Regions from separate parts of the Qipengyuania benthica genome, predicted to be linked through region 2. Evidence: predicted binding sites of a transcription regulator. Region 2 holds the regulator's gene; each other region holds the start of a gene.
The links. Region 2 encodes LexA, which represses DNA repair genes until DNA is damaged. Its sites were predicted from a motif close to GTTCCNCNCTTGTTCT; they were not measured.
Positions count from the first base shown of each region.

Region 1: a site for LexA is predicted at 3,592-3,607, ahead of Q9K01_RS01510 (ribonucleoside-diphosphate reductase subunit alpha). Genes of this name have one in related genera too.
Region 3: a site for LexA is predicted at 2,537-2,552, ahead of recA (recombinase RecA). Genes of this name have one in related genera too.

Region 1 is NZ_JAVAIL010000001.1:306,272-311,748, reverse strand. Features, by position in the region: gene Q9K01_RS01525 (hypothetical protein) at 1-363, opposite strand, end outside; gene Q9K01_RS01520 (hypothetical protein) at 580-897, shown strand; gene Q9K01_RS01515 (DUF2171 domain-containing protein) at 1,025-1,267, shown strand; gene Q9K01_RS01510 (ribonucleoside-diphosphate reductase subunit alpha) at 1,397-3,541, opposite strand; gene Q9K01_RS01505 (alpha/beta fold hydrolase) at 4,000-4,893, opposite strand; gene Q9K01_RS01500 (GlsB/YeaQ/YmgE family stress response membrane protein) at 4,993-5,232, shown strand; gene Q9K01_RS01495 (hypothetical protein) at 5,301-5,477, shown strand, end outside.
Region 2 is NZ_JAVAIL010000002.1:450,153-455,629, forward strand. Features, by position in the region: gene trpC (indole-3-glycerol phosphate synthase TrpC) at 1-485, shown strand, start outside; gene moaC (cyclic pyranopterin monophosphate synthase MoaC) at 485-961, shown strand; gene Q9K01_RS07465 (molybdopterin molybdotransferase MoeA) at 958-2,154, shown strand; gene lexA (transcriptional repressor LexA) at 2,241-2,930, shown strand; gene Q9K01_RS07475 (ComEC/Rec2 family competence protein) at 2,949-5,129, opposite strand; gene gltX (glutamate--tRNA ligase) at 5,158-5,477, shown strand, end outside.
Region 3 is NZ_JAVAIL010000002.1:685,672-691,148, forward strand. Features, by position in the region: gene alaS (alanine--tRNA ligase) at 1-373, opposite strand, end outside; gene Q9K01_RS08560 (glutathione S-transferase family protein) at 476-1,102, opposite strand; gene recA (recombinase RecA) at 1,400-2,461, opposite strand; gene Q9K01_RS08570 (hybrid sensor histidine kinase/response regulator) at 2,578-5,058, opposite strand; gene Q9K01_RS08575 (DUF2062 domain-containing protein) at 5,058-5,477, opposite strand, start outside.

The DNA.
Region 1 (5,477 bases), on a different contig from region 2:
TTCGAACGTGGCGGGATCGTCGCCGAGCGGTTCGAGCGCCACGCCTTGGATGTCCTGTTCGACCAGCCTCGTGACGAAATCGCTGAACCTTTCGCGCACCTCCTCGTCCACTCCGTCCCACTTGGCGAGGCTGAGCAACAAGGCTGCGTCGCGGGTGGAAAATGCGTGGTGGATGCGGTCGGCCAGTATCTGCGCCGCGGGATCTGCGGGCAGATCGGCATCGTCCGGATGATCCGATGCATCCCCGGCGGCTTCGACATTCGAAATCGCGGCAGTGTGGGGCTGAGCCCAGGCGGGCGCAGCGCCCAGCGCCAGCGCCAGCACGGGCGCGGCCAGCGTGGCACGAAGCGGAACGGGACGCATCGGGATAACCCCTCACCTTGGCCGTTCGCAGCGAACGGGCTGCGCGCGCATAGCACATGGGAGCCGAAAAAGCGCCGGGCTTCGGATGGGCGCAGATCGGCGCAGGCGGGCGCGCCGGTAGAAGGCCGGAAGCAGGCCGGAAGCGGGTGTTTCCTGCGACGAATGGCGGAACGGGCGGGGGCCGCGAGCCGTTGATGGGGTGAAGGAGACGCACCCATGGGACAATACGAACCGACCGACAGCCGCAACGTCACGCTCTCGAACGACACCGCGCCGGGCGAGCCCGACCGCACCGGCCCGCGCGAAGGCGAGACCCGCCGGCAAGAGCCGCGGAGCGACGATGCCTCGAACAGCCCTGGCTCGGGTGGCGCGCAGACCGGCTATGGCAACAGCCGCAACGAGCGGGGCACGGCGGAGCAGGACGTCGCGACCGGGAAGCGCGCTGCGAAGGATGGGGCGGTCGTGGGCGAAACCTCGAGCGAGCCCGCGCGCAAGGCGCAGGCCGACGCCAAACGCCCGCTCGGCGGCGCCTGAACCGCCCGTTCGGCACTCCGTCCCGCGCTTGCCGCGCGAGCCGTTGCTCAGCGCCGACGAAGCGAGGAACGGAGTCCGCCGCTCGCCCGTTGATAGGGTATAAGCACTTTAAAAGATTGGAGAATATATGTTCGAGAAGATTCGCATCAAGGAACACATGGAAGTCGCAAACGCCAAGGGCGATCATGTCGGAACCGTCGACGAGGTCGAGGACGACAAGATCAAGCTGACCAAGAGCGATGCCGCCGACAGCATGCACCACTATCTGTCGACGAACGACGTCGAGAAGATCGACGACAACCGCATCTATCTCAAGGAAAGCGCGGTCATCCCCGCGGGCCTGGGCAACAAGGCGAACGTGACGGCCTGACCCGAGCCGAACTTTGAAACCACCGGTCCTAACGGATCGGCAGGTCATGAAAAACCCCGGCGCACCATGCGGTGCCGCCGGGGTTTTTGCGTGCTGGAGGGTCGCCCCCCCGCCGCTACTGGCCGGCCATCACTGGCAGGACAGGCATTCCTCGTAATCGGTCTGCTCGCCCAGCCCCGCCATCAGCTCGATCTTGGCCGCGTCGGCAGTGTTGTCGGCCTCGACCCCGCCCGCGAAGCCCGCGCGCTGCACGCTCTTGGAACGCAGGTAATAGAGCGATTTGATGCCTTTCTCCCAGGCCTGGAAGTGCAGCATCATCAGGTCCCATTTGTCGACATCGGCGGGGATGAACAGGTTGAGGCTCTGCGCCTGATCGATGAAGGGCGAGCGATCGGCAGCGAATTCGAGCAGCCAGCGCTGGTCGATCTCGAAGCTGGTCTTGAAGGTCGCCTTCTCCTCCTCGGTGAGGAAGTCGAGATGCTGGACCGAGCCGCCCTTCTCGAGGATCGAATTCCAGACGTTGTTGGAATTCTTGCTCTTCTTGTCGAGAATCTTCTCCAGATAGGGATTCTTGACGATGAAGCTGCCCGACAGCGTCTTGTGGGTGTAGATATTGGCGGGGATCGGCTCGATGCAGGCGCTGGTGCCGCCGCAGATGATGCTGATCGACGCGGTCGGCGCGATCGCCATCTTGCAGGAGAACCGCTCCATCGCGCCGGTTTCCTCGGCATCGGGGCACGGCCCGCGCTCCTTGGCGAGTACCATGCTGGCTTCCTCGGCCTTGGCGCTGATGTGCTTGAACATCTTCAAATTCCAGACCTTGGCCATCGGGCTTTCGAAGCCGATGCCCTTCTGCTGGAGGAAGGAGTGGAAGCCCATCACGCCCATGCCGACGCTGCGCTCGCGCATCGCCGAATATTTGGCCCGCGCCATCTCTTCGGGCGCGCGGTCGATATAGTCCTGCAGGACGTTGTCGAGGAAGCGCATGACGTCCTCGACGAACTGCTTGTCGCCCTGCCACTCGTCCCATTTCTCGAGGTTGAGCGAGGACAGGCAGCACACCGCAGTGCGATCGTTGCCGAGATGGTCGCGCCCCGTCGGCAGGGTGATTTCCGAGCACAGGTTCGAGGTCGAGACCTTGAGCCCCAGCTCGCGGTGATGCTTGGGCATCATCCGGTTCACCGTGTCGGAGAAGACGATATAGGGCTCGCCCGTCGCCAGCCGGGTTTCGACCAGCTTCTGGAACAGCGAGCGCGCATCGATGGTCTTGCGCACCGAGCCATCGCGCGGGCTGACCAGATCGAACTCGCTGCCGCTGCGCACCGCTTCCATGAAGGCGTCGGTCAGCAGCACGCCGTGATGCAGATTGAGCGCCTTGCGGTTGAAATCGCCCGATGGTTTGCGGATCTCGAGAAATTCCTCGATCTCGGGGTGCGAGACGTCGAGGTAGCAGGCCGCCGAACCGCGCCGCAGCGAACCCTGGCTGATCGCCAGCGTCAGCGAATCCATCACCCGCACGAAGGGGATGATGCCGCTGGTCTTGCCGTTCAATCCGACCGGCTCGCCGATCCCGCGGACGCTGCCCCAATAGGTGCCGATTCCGCCGCCCTTGCTCGCCAGCCAGACGTTCTCGTTCCAGGTGTTGACGATGCCCTCGAGGCTGTCGTCGACCGAGTTGAGATAGCAGGAGATCGGCAGCCCGCGGTGGGTGCCGCCATTGGACAGCACCGGGGTGGCGGGCATGAACCACAGCCGCGAGATGTAGTCGTAGAGCCGCTGCGCATGTTCCTGGTCGTCGGCATAGGCGTCGGCGACGCGGGCGAAGAGATCCTGATAGGTCTCGCCGGGCAGCAGATAGCGATCGTTGAGCGTTTCCTTGCCGAACTCGGTCAGCTCCGCATCGCGCGCGGAATCGGTGACGATGTCGAACCGGCGGTCGAGGATCTTCTTGCTGTCGTGCTCGGCCGCAGCTTCGGCGGCGTTCGCGGCGTTGGTCCTGGCGGCCTGCGCCAACGCACCGGCCACGGCGCGGCTGGCGCCATCCTCGATCAGGGCTTCGCTGCCTGTATCGCTTCGTTCCATTTCGACCGCTCTTCCCGATAGCTTCGCATCGTCTGTGTTGGTGCTTGTGTGGTTGGCTGCGTGGGTGCCTGTGTTGGCGCCAGTGTCGGCGTCAGCGTTGGCACCGGCGTTGGCGGAAACCTGCGCGTCGTCGAATTCCTGCGTCTCGCCATCGAGGTTCATCGCGCCATCGTTCCCGTTTCTGAAATCCATTGCAGCCCCACCGTTTCATGCTGCGGAAGGGTGCGATCCGTTCCGCTTGTGTTCGACTCGTGTTCGACTCGGCGAGAGGCCCCAGCCTAGCAGTTCGGGACCGCCGGGATATCAAAACTTATCCCCGTCTTGTCCCCCGAACCGGATCCCGGACGGGGCATGACCCGAAATGGGTGCTGCACCGCGCCTTCGCTAGGTCTTGTGGGTACCCCCCGTATTCCAACCACTAGATACTGAATCGGAAGCGAGGTCCGCGCAAGAGGGTGAATGCCGAATTAAGCCGGGCCGGGCCGATCCGCACGGACTGTATTATAGCGCTGCAACGCCGCGACGCGTGGACCAAGCTGGGGTTCGCTCCGGCGCAAGAGCCAAAATGAATCCGGGAAAAAATTTTTGCGGGCAAAAGCGCCTGGCGCAGCGCTTGAAGCGATCGAATCGCCGCCCGCAATTTTCATACCCTAGGCGGGTACCGCCTGCTTCGCGTGGTTGGCGATCTCATCGGCGATGTCGTCGACCAGTTCGAGCGGCAGATCGTGACCCCAGCCGGGGATCGTCCGGATCCGCGCGCCGTGTATCGTCGCCGCGGTGTCGCGCCCGCCCTCGACCGGAACCAGCGGATCGGCCTCTCCGTGGAGCACCAGCGTCGGCAGATCGATGGTCCGCAGCATCTTGCGACGGTCGCCATCGTGGAGAATCGCCGCCAGATGCCGGGTCGGGCCTTCGGGATAGAGACTGCGCCGGATCGAGGCCTGAGTGCGCGCGTGGAGGCGATCCTCGGGCGTGGGATAGGCGGGCGAGCCGATCGTGCGGGCGAGATATTTGCCGTGCTCGACCAGCACCGCTTCATCCGTGCTCTCGGGCCGCTTGGTCAGCGCCTCGAGCGCTTCCTTCTTGGCCGAGGGCAGCCTGGGATTGCCGGTGGTGGAAAATACCGAAGTGAGCGACAGGCAGCGGGTCGGATGCCGCGCGGCGACATGCTGCGCGATCATCCCGCCCATGCTCGCCCCGACGATATGCGCCTTGGCGATGCCCAGCGCATCGAGCAGACCGATTGCGTCGTCGGCCAGATCGGCGAGCGTGTAGGGCACCTTGGGCTTGAACCCGATCTTGCCCATCAGCACCTGCCGCGCGGGGCTGGGCGGCTTGTGGCCGGTGAACTTCTGGCTCAGCCCGACATCGCGATTGTCGTAGCGGATCACGCGAAAGCCGCGCGCCGCCAGCCCCTCGACCAGCTCGTCGGGCCACAGCGTCAGCTGCGCGCCGAACCCCATGATCAGCAGCATCGCCGGGTTCGCCGGATCCCCCTGTTCCTCGTAATGAATCTCGACGCCGTTCGCGGTAGTCTTGGGCAAGGCAGCCTCCCTGATGCGTTGTCTGTTCGGCGGTTTGCATGCATTGCGCGGCAAACAACCGATTGCCCGCAATACGCCGCACCCGGGGGAGAATGTCCAATGCTAAACATCATCGGCGCCATCGTGGCAGGGCTGATAATCGGGGCGCTGGCGCGCTTCTTCTATCCCGGCGAGGTCGAAATGGGCTGGCTGACCACCATCGCGCTGGGCGTAGGCGGGTCGCTGCTGGCGGGACTGGCGTTCCATCGCGGACGCGGAGGGTTCGACCGCCCGGGATGCCTGAGCAGCATTCTGGGGGCAATGGCGCTGATCCTGATCGGACGCCTGCTGGGTCTTTAGAGCGGCTGCACATCAGCCAAGAAGGAAAACCGCTTTCTCTAGCAATTTTACGCTACTACCGAGGATGAATGATGCAGTTGGTCGGACGAGAATTGATGAAGCACGCAGCCTTCTTGGTGAGCCTGGTGGCAGCTGCCGGACTAGGCGGCTGCGTGGCTGTCGCGAAAAAGGAGGTCGGCAAGGAATTCGCCAGAGTATGCGTCGAAAAAGGTGCAGACAACCGGGTGGTGCCCGGAGAATATGTG
Region 2 (5,477 bases):
TCCTCGTAGCGGCGCGCGCCGCTTGCGCGCTTCCTTGCCTGCGCAAGGATTTCCTGGTCGATGTCTGGCAGGTCGCCGAAAGCCGCGCGCTGGGTGCCGACGCGGTGCTGATCATCGTCGCCGCGCTCGACGATTCCCGGATGGCCGAGATCGAAAGCGCCGCTCTGGCCTATGGCATGGATGTGCTGATCGAGGTCCACGACGAGGCCGAGCTCGATCGAGCACTCAAGCTCAGCTCGCGTCTGATCGGGATCAACAATCGCGATTTGCGCAGTTTCGATATCGATCTGGCGACGACCGAACGGCTCTCCCGGCTGATCCCGGAGGGCCGCATGGTGGTCTGCGAAAGCGGCATCTTCACACACAACGACTGCCGGCGGATGGCGCGGCACGGGGTGCGCAGTTTCCTCGTCGGCGAAGCGCTCATGCGGCAGAGCGATATCGAGGACGCCACTCGCCGCCTGCTCACCGGAACGCCCAACTGATGAGCGGGCTGAGCCATCTCGACTCGGAGGGGGCCGCGCGGATGGTCGATGTCTCGGGCAAACCCGACAGTGCGCGCGAAGCGATCGCCGAGGGGTTCATAGCGATGGCGCCCGAGGTTATCGCGGCGATCCGCGCGGGCGATATCAAGAAGGGCGATGTGCTCGGCGCCGCACGCGTCGCCGGGATCATGGCGGCCAAGCGCACCAGCGATCTGATCCCCTTGTGCCATCCGCTTTCGATCGACGGTATCACTCTGGATTTCTACTACGTCGATATCGGTATCCGGGTCGAAGCCAAGGTGCGCACCAGCGGCAAGACCGGCGTCGAGATGGAGGCGCTGACCGCCGCGAGCACCGCCCTGCTCACGATTTACGACATGGCCAAGGCGATCGACAAGGGGATGACCATCGGTCCGCTGCGCCTGCTCGCCAAGAGTGGCGGCAAATCGGGCGAGTGGCTGGCCAAGGACACGTGAGCGGCGCCGGCCTGCTGCCGCTCTCCGAAGCGCAGCAGCGCCTGCTGGCGCTCGCCCGCCCCACCCCGGTAGTCGAACTGCCGCTCGGGCGCTGCCTGGGTCATTATCTCGCACGTCCCTTGACCGCGGTGCGCGGCCAGCCTGCTGCCGATCTGTCGGCGATGGACGGCTACGCAATCCGCTGGGTGGATCTGCCCGGCCCCTGGTCCCTCGCGGGAGAAAGCGCGGCGGGACGGCCGTTCGAAGGTATGCTGCAGCCCGGTCAGGCGGCGAGGATCTCGACCGGAGCGATCCTGCCTGCCGGTGCCGACACGATCCTCGTCCAGGAAGATGCCGAGCGCGACGAACAGACGCTGCGGCTAACCGGCGAGGGTCCCCCCGGTCGAGGCGCGCATATCCGCTGTGCCGGACATGATTTCATGCCCGGCACAGCACTGGCATCCGCAGGTGAAATGATCGACGCGCGGTTGATCGCGCTTTCTGCGATGGCCGGGCATGGCACGCTTCCAGTCCATCGGCGAATACGCGTTGCGATCTTCGACACCGGAGACGAACTGGTCGAACCGGGCATGGCTCTGCCGAGCCCGGCGCATCTCCCGGCGAGCAATGGAATCATGCTTGGGGCGATGCTGGCACAATTGCCGGTCGATACGGCTTCGTCCGCCATCGTTCCCGACCGGCTCGAAGCAGTGATCGAGGCTCTGTCGGCGCACGCCGATGCCGATGTCGTCATCACCACCGGCGGAGCATCGGTGGGCGATCACGATCTGATCCAGCCCGCGCTGAAGCGGCTAGGCGGCAGCGTCGATTTCTGGCGCATCGCGATGCGCCCGGGTAGGCCCGTCATGGTGGCGAGGCTCGGCAAGTCCATCGCCGTCGGCCTGCCCGGTAATCCGGTTTCTGCCTTCGTCACCGCGCAGATGCTGGTCCTGCCGCTGCTGCGCACCATGCTCGGCGCGGCCGTGGCGCTTCCGCAGCCCACCCTGCTGCCCGCGGGCGCGCCGTTTCCTGCGGTGGGCCATCGCCAGGATTTCGTCCGCGCGAGGATCATCGGCGGCGCGATCCACCCACTCGACAATCAGGACAGCGGCGCGCTCCACACGCTGCGGCGGGCCGATGCGCTCGCGATCCGTCCGCCGCACGCCGCCGCAGCCACGACCGGCGACCCCATCGCCTGCCTGCTCCTCTCCTGAGCGGGCTTGACGGCGCTGCATTTGTTTCGTACTTGTTCCGTGTTCGTTCGCCCGGTAAGCCAGGCATCTGACACAAGGACCATGCGATGCTGACCCGCAAACAACACGAGCTGATCCGCTTCATCCAGCTGCGGCTGGAAGAAAACGGCATCTCTCCGTCCTTCGAGGAGATGAAGGAAGCGCTCGACCTCAAGTCGAAATCGGGTGTCCATCGCCTTGTCAGCGCACTGGAGGAGCGCGGGTTCATCCGTCGTCTGCCCAACCGCGCACGCGCGCTCGAGGTGATCCGTACTCCCGAGGACGCCGTGCCCCCCAACCGCAGCCCAAAGCCCGCCAATGATACGGTTTTGCCGCAACTCGCCGCGAAAACGGTGGCGCGCGAACCGGCCAACGACATAATCGAACTTCCGCTGCACGGACGGATCGCTGCGGGCGCGCCGATCGAGGCGATCGAGGGGCAGACCAGCCTTCCCGTGCCCGCTGCGCTGCTCGGCCCCGGCGACCATTATGCGCTCGAGGTCTCGGGCGATTCCATGATCGAGGCGGGGATTTTCGACGGCGATTTCGCGCTCATCCGCCGCACCGATACGGCGCGCGATGGCGAAATCGTCGTGGCTCTGGTCGATAACGAGGAAGCGACGCTCAAATATCTGCGCCGGCAGGACGGTCGGATCACGCTGGACCCGGCCAATTCCTCCTACGAGCCGCAGGTCTATCGTGCGGAGCAGGTGCAGGTCCAGGGCAGGCTCGCGGGGCTCCTGCGCCGCTACCACTGAGCGCCGCCGAGCGCCACGTCAGTCGGGTGTTCCACGCCACCAGCCATGCGTGCCCTGGCTTTGTGCCACCGTGCGCACTTCGCCATCCGCGAGATAGACCAGTGTCCCGCCCTCGCGCTCGAGAAACCGCCGGTCGGCCTTGAGCCACAGCGGGCGGCAGCTGCGCGGGAGGAACCGGTCGGCCACCACGATATGCGCACGATCGCAGGCCGCCGCGAGCGCGCGCTCCTCGACCATTTGGCGATTTCGTCCGATCAGCACATGCCAGACACGTTCCCTGCGGCGCAGTGTGATGGTGCAGAATTCCGGCGTGCAACGCGCCTGCGGCCAGCGGTCGAGCGGGATCACTGCTCCATCGGAACCCGCCATCTCGAGCAGATTGTCACGTGCGTAGGAGCTGCGGCTTTCGCGCAGGACCAGCAAACGCTCGTCCTCGCCGACGATGCCGAGGTGGCGCCCGTCGCGAGTGATCAGCAAATCGGCCTTGGGCGTGGCAAGGAACATTCCCACCCCGAGCACCACCGGCACTAGGCCCCAGGCGCGCACCCGTCCCCGCCATAGGGCGATCCACAAAAGCCCGGCCAACATCACCAGCAGCGTGCCCAGGCGCATCTGCGGCATCAACTGCACCGCTCCGGGTTGTTCGGCAACGAAGCGCGCAAGCGCAAGCAGCAGGTCGAGGGATTGTCCCACCAGCCACCACACCGGCTGCCCGAGGCCGACCAGATCGAGCATCAGCGCCAGCGCAAGCAGCGGCATCGTGACGAATGTCACGAGTGGGATTCCCACTACATTGGCGAAGGCTCCGTAGAAACCGGCGCGGTGGAAATGGAACAGCACCACCGGCATCAGCGCGAATTCGATCAGCAGGCCGGTGAGGAACAGGATCGCCACGCGTCTCCCCGTTCTCGCGAGCCAGCTCTCCTCGCGCGCGGCGAGGAAGCGCTTGACCCAGCCCGCGCCGCTCAATGCCACGATGGCGATCACTGCGGAAAAGCTCATCTGGAAGCTGGGCCCCACCAGCGCCTCGGGCCAAAGCAGCAGCACCGCGAATGCCGCGACCGCGACCATCCGCATCGACAGCGGCTCACGCCCCAATGCGATCGCCAGAAGTACCAGCAAGGCCCCGATGCAGCTGCGCACCGTGGGCACCTCGGCACCGGTCAGCAGCGTATAGCCGATCCCCGCGAACGCCCCGATGCCGGCGGCGACCAGCGGCAGACGCACCCGCAGCACCAGCCATGGCCACGCCCCCAGCAGCTTCATCGCGAGAAAGAACGCTGCGGCGATCACCGCGCTGACATGGACGCCGCTGATCGAGAGCAGATGGTAGAGCCCCGAGTCGCGCATCGCCGCATCGTCCCCCTCCGCGATCGAGCCGCGATCGCCACTCGCGAAGGCTGCGGCGATCGTCCCCGGCGATCCGTCCAGTCTCTCGCGGACATGCGCGCTGAGCCGTCGCTGCGCGAGCGCCAGCGCGTCGTCCTGGGTGGCAGGTTCGACCAGTTCGATGTCGCCGATCAGCGATCCCGTCGCGGCAAAGCCCTCGAACCAGGCGGCGCGGGCGAAATCATAGGTCCCCGGCAGGATCGGCGATGCCGGTGGCATCAGCCGTGCCCGCAGCCGGATTCGCGCGCCTTCCGTGAAGGTCGCGGAATCCTTTCCCAGCGGGACGTTGACACGCACCTTCATGGCTCGCGCTCGCTCCGCCTCGCGAACCGCCAGTACCAGCCGGACCCGGCCCTCCGCGGGCTGTTCGTCGCGCTCGAGTATTCGCGCGTCGAGTTGGGCCGCGCGCGCGAAGGCGATCGCCGGCGCGCCGACCATCTCCGAACGCACCCAGATGGTGGTCAAGCCCGCCGGCAACACGATGCAGAGCGACACCGCGGTCACAAGCAGTCGCACACGGTCGTCGCGGCCGCGCCATAGGGCTACCGCAGCCATCGCGGACAGCATGCACAGCGCGACAAAACCCAGCCATTGCAAGGCGCTGTCGAGCAAGAACCAGCTGCCGATTCCGGCCGCGAAACCCACAGTGAGCCAGGGTCCCCGGTCGAACCCCGATCTGGCGAGGAATGCTTCGCCGGCATCGCCCAAGCTGGACAAGCGGAGCCGCTTGCGCCATGGGCGCTGCACTGCAGCATCGCCTGGCCCCCCGGCCCCCGGATGCGGCACCTCCGGCGCTGTCTGCGTCGCCATGCAGCCACTTGAAGGGAAACGCGAGACGATGGCAAGCGATAGCATTGCGACAGCACAACAGGTCGTGACGCGCTTCGCCCCCTCGCCAACCGGTTTCCTGCATATCGGGGGCGCACGTACGGCGCTGTTCAACTGGTTGTTCGCCCGGCATCACGGCGGCAGGACGTTGCTTCGGATCGAAGATACCGACGCCAAGCGCTCGACGCAGGAGGCGATCGACAAGATCCTCGAGGGGCTCGACTGGCTCGGCCTCGATTATGACGAACCGCCCGTCTACCAGTCCCAGCGCGCCGGTCGTCACCGCGAAGTGGCGCTCACGCTGCTCGAGGCGGGGCACGCCTACAAATG
Region 3 (5,477 bases), 240 kb from region 2:
GCCGGTCCGCGGGCAGGCCCCATTCCCTGGTGAGCAGGTTCCAGGCGTGCTCGATCGCCTGCTCCTTGAAATAGTCGCCGAAGCTGAAATTGCCGAGCATTTCGAAGAAGGTGTGGTGGCGCGCGGTGTAGCCGACATTGTCGAGATCATTGTGCTTGCCCCCGGCGCGGACGCATTTCTGGCTGCTGGCCGCGCGGGGGCTCGGCGGGGTTTCAAGCCCGGTGAAGGCATTCTTGAACGGCACCATGCCGGCGTTGACGAACATCAGCGTCGGGTCGCTGAACGGCACGAGCGGCGCGGACGCCACCTGCGCATGATCGGCGGCGGCGAAATAGTCGAGGAAGGACCGGCGGATGTCGTTGGTCGAAGTCATGAGGCGCAGTTAGGCAATCGCCGCCCGAGCGACAAGCGCGGAAAGGCGATTGCGGTGATCGCGCGCGGTGGCGCGGGGACGGCGAGAGGGGGGCGAGCCCCCCTACCAGGCGAAATAGGGACCGCCGCGCTCGCGCGCGCGCTGCCAGGCGGGGCGGGCGTGGACCGCCTCGACGAAGCGCGCCAGCTTTGGCGCGCGCTCGGCATAGCCCTGCATGACCGCGATCTCGGCGGGGAAGCTCATCAGCACGTCGGCGGCGGACCAGTCGTTGCCGACGAAATGAAGGGCTTCGCCGAGTTCGCGTTCGGTGAACAGGACATGCGCCTCGAGCTGTTCCTCGATCCGCGGCATCAGCGGTGCAGCGGCCTCGCCCAATCGGGCGCTATAGAGCTTGAGCATGACGGGGACGAAGAAGCTGCTCTCGCCGAACTGCATCCATTCGAGGTATTCCACCCATTGCGCGCTGTCGCGCGGCGGGAGCCAGGCATCGCCGCCATGCCGCTCGCACAGATACTGGATTATCGCGGCGCTTTCGGAGATCATCCGGCCCTCGTCCTCGATCACCGGCGATTTGCCGAGCGGGTGCGCCTGCTTGAGTTCGGGCGGCGCGAGATTGGTGGTGGCGTCGCGCTGGTAAGGGACGATCGTGTAATCGGCGCCTAATTCCTCGAGCAGCCAGAGGATCCGCTGAGAACGGCTGTTGTTGAGATGGTGGACGGTGATGGTCATGCTGGGATTCCTGACTGGTTCGGACGCTGGCGCTGGTTCGGGTGATGGTTCGCGACCGAGCCTATGCCATCCGCACCGGCGGGGCCACTACCATGTGAGATCATCCGACAGCCGCCCTTCGGGCCCTCGCGGCCTGAACACCCGGCGGGACGCACAGCGAGACACGCAGCGAAAAGCCGCCGCGACAAGAGGCCTTGGAGGGTCTGTCCTTGCGCACGGCGGCTTTCCGCGTGTCCGGACACCGCTTATGGGGACAGCCGGGGGTGACGGCTGCGGCGTCCGCTTGAGAAGATGCGTTCAGTCCTCCGCGTCAGGACCGGTCATCATCTTCTCGGCGACTTCGTCGGTGCGGCCGCGAATGGCGGCTTCCAACCGGTCGCAAACTTCGGGGTTCTCCTTCAGATAGGTCTTGGCGTTTTCGCGGCCCTGCCCGATCCGGATGCTGTCGTAGCTGAACCAGGAACCCGATTTCTCGACGATCCCGGCCTTGACGCCGAGATCGAGAATCTCGCCGATCTTGGAGATGCCCTCGCCATACATGATGTCGAATTCGACCTGTTTGAACGGCGGTGCGACCTTGTTCTTGACCACTTTGACGCGGGTGGAATTGCCGACGATATCGTCGCGATCCTTGATCTGTCCGGTGCGGCGGATGTCGAGCCGGACCGACGCGTAGAACTTGAGCGCGTTCCCGCCGGTGGTGGTCTCGGGATTGCCGTACATGACGCCGATCTTCATGCGCAGCTGGTTGATGAAGATCACCATGCATTTCGAGCGGCTGATCGAGCCGGTCAGCTTGCGCAGCGACTGGCTCATCAGGCGGGCCTGGAGCCCGACATGGCTGTCGCCCATCTCGCCCTCGATCTCGGCGCGCGGCACCAGCGCGGCGACCGAATCGATCACCAGCACGTCGATCGCGTTCGAGCGGACCAGCGTATCGACGATCTCGAGCGCCTGCTCGCCGGTGTCCGGCTGCGAGACGATCAATTCGTCGATATCGACCCCCAGCTTCTTGGCATAGACCGGATCGAGCGCATGCTCGGCATCGACGAAGGCGGCGGTGCCCCCGCCCTTCTGCGCCTCGGCGATGACATGCAGCGCGAGCGTGGTCTTGCCCGAGCTTTCCGGCCCATAGACTTCGATCACGCGCCCCTTGGGCAGGCCGCCGACGCCGAGCGCAATGTCGAGCCCGAGCGATCCCGTCGAGATCGACTCGATGCTCATCGCTTCCTTCTGGCCCAGCTTCATCGCCGAGCCCTTGCCGAATGCGCGATCGATCTGCGCAAGTGCGGCATCGAGTGCCTTTTGACGGTCCACGTCGACTTCCTTGTCTTTTACGAGCTTCAGACTTGCCGCCATGACATTCCCTCCTGCGCTTGACCAGAGTCGCTGCCGACTCATCAACGAAAGAGTGTGTACCGCTTTTGTTCCGGCAGAACAAGAGTGGAACGTAAAAATTCGGTCCGAGCGGAAGTTCAGCTCTCGAATTGGCCCTGTTCGCTCAGCACCTCGGCGACTTTCGCGTTGATCTGCTGGACGCTGAACGGCTTGGGAATGAAGTGCATATTCTCGATATCGATGTCGTTGCGCAGCTGTTCCTCGGCATAGCCCGACATGAACAGGATGGGGATCTTGGGTTTCACCCTGCGAACCGCGCGCGCCATCGCCGGGCCGTCCATCGCCGGCATCACGACATCCGAGACGATGAGGTCGAATTCGATCCCGCTGTTGGCCACCGCCGCGAGCCCGGCCTCGCCATCGGCGGCAGAGGTGACCGAGTAGCCCGCGCGGGTCAAAGCGCGCTCGGCCACAGCGCGAACCATGTCCTCGTCTTCCACCAGCAGCAGATTGCCTCCGCCCGACCAGTCGCTGGCCTTGGCATCGTCCACCTCCTCGCGCTGCCGCGGAGCCGGCATTTCGCCCTTATGGACCGGCAGATAGACAGTGAACCGCGCGCCCACAGGCGATCCGTCAGGACCCGGAACATTGTCGGCAAAGATGAAACCGTTGGATTGCTTGACGATGCCGTAGACGGTCGAAAGCCCCAGCCCCGTGCCCTTGCCCTGCTCCTTGGTCGTGAAGAAGGGCTCGAAGATCTTGTTGATCACGTTCTCGGGTATGCCCCCGCCGGTGTCCTGGACGATGAGGACGGTGTAGTCGTTGGCGGGCATGATATCGATGCCCATCTTGCGCACGTCGCGCGCCGAGACGTGCCGCGTCGCCAGCGTCAGCCTACCCTTGAGATCGGGCTGACCCTTACGCTCGGCATAGGCCTGCATGGCATCCCGAGCGTTCACCGCGAGATTGATGATGACCTGCTCGAGTTGCTGCGGGTCGGCGCGAACGGGCCCCAGTTCGCGATCGTGGCGAACGGAGAACTCGACCTTGCCGCCCATCAGCCGCTTGAGCAATTGGCTCACCTCGCTGACCACGTCGGGCATCTGCAACACCACCGGGCGCAGCGTCTGCTGGCGGCTGAAGGCGAGCAGCTGGCGAGTGAGCGAGGCGGCGCGGTTTGAATTGGCCTTGATCTGCTGGATGTCGTCGTAATCGCTGTCGCCCGGCGTGTGGCGCAGCAGCATAAGGTCGCAATAGCCGATGATCGCAGTGAGCACATTGTTGAAATCATGCGCCACGCCGCCTGCCAGCTGACCCACCGCCTGCATCTTGGTGGCCTGCGCGACCTGGCGCCTCAGGCGCTTCTCTTCCGTCGAGTCGGACAAGGACAGGAGGACCGCCGCATCGCCCAGCCCGCGCACCCCGGCAAGCCCGATGCTCACCGGCTCTTCCTTGTCGCCCCCCAGTCGCACCGCCATGTCGCCGCTCGCCGCGACGCCCTTGGCAAAGCGTCGTACGGTGTCGGAGATCGCCGCCTTGTCTTCGGCGACGACAAGGTCGGAGGGAAATTGGGGCAGACCGGATTTTTCCCGATCGATAGCGCGCAAGAACGCCTTATTGGCGAACAGGAAGCGGCCGTCGCGGTCGGTCAACGCCAGCCCCAGCGGCAATGCCGAAAGCAAGGCTTCGAGCTGCGGAACCGCCGCGCGCCCGCTGCCCTCCCAAGAGCCGCCGACCCCCACGCTGCTGTCGACCAACAACATCAGCGACGGCGCCTCGTCGGCACCGCTCACCTGCCTGCGGCCGGGCTCGTCGAGCGGGATGTGAACCAGAGTCTGCGGCGATCCCTGCTGCCCTTCGCGGGCGAAATATATCCGGTCGCGGTCGTCGGAACGAAGCAGCTGGACGAAATCCTTCCCCGAGAGCGAGCGTTCCGCATTGCCGGTCGTCCGCTCGGCCAGCCCCGGGGTGTGGTCGATCACGACGCCATCGGGCGCGACCAGAGCGACCTCCAGCCCGGCGCGCGATATCGTCGCGCCGAATGGCCCGGAAATGCGCTCCCCCAACCCGTCGTAGCTGCGGTGCTCGACGATCTCGTTGAACCGCCAGATCAGATAGTTCTCGCCGCGCCCGCTGCGCTCTACCGCAACGCGAAAAGTCCGTTCGCCATGAGCGAGACGAAGCGCCTCGGCCTCGCCGACACCGTCGCGCCATGCCGCCCGCGCGGCAGCGTTGGCGGCCTCCCGCCCATGCTCGTCCAGAGCCAGCGCCTGCGGCTCCGCGTCCATACCGAACCAGTGGCGGTAGGTGGAATTGGCACAGGTCAACCGGTTCGCACGATCGGTGATCGCAATGGCGGTCCGCTTGTTCTCGATCGCCGCATGGGTCACCGACCAATCGGGCGGCGCGAGATCGATCACGGTCTGTGTGGCCTTCAAGCGACCGGCCAACAGCAGGCCCAGCACGAGAGTGAGCAGCCCCCCGGCGTAGGCAGTCGCGATTAGACCGCTCGACCCTATCAGCCAGAGCAACCCGGCCGACAGAACCATGGCAATCAGCAGGCCGATGAGCAGCGGGATCGGGGGCAGGCGCAAAAGACCGTCCTCGTTCGCGGTCATCATGCGTCCTCCGCCTTTGATCGGACAATCGTCCCATCCATAGAATCGAGCCGCTTTTTGCGCCGACGTATCACCAGATTTCGCCAGACGAACCCGGCGATAAGATAACCCAAGGCCGCGCCCACGACCGCCAAGACGATGAAGCCGAACGCGGTAGTGCCCGCCATCTCGAAGAGCTCCGCCAGAGGCCCCCGGTCGTGGGCAATTTCGGACGCAGCCCCGACGCCGACCGCGGCGTCGATATTGAGGACGGTGGCGCCGACCTTATTGGCCACCAGCACCCAGAAAGGGAAGGTGAACGGATTCGTCACGAAGGTGACCGCTGCCGCGAGCGGCACATTGGCCCGGGATGGCAGCGCGAGGAACGCAGCGAGGAATATTTGCCCCAACGGCACGATGAATGCAGCAAACAGGCCGAG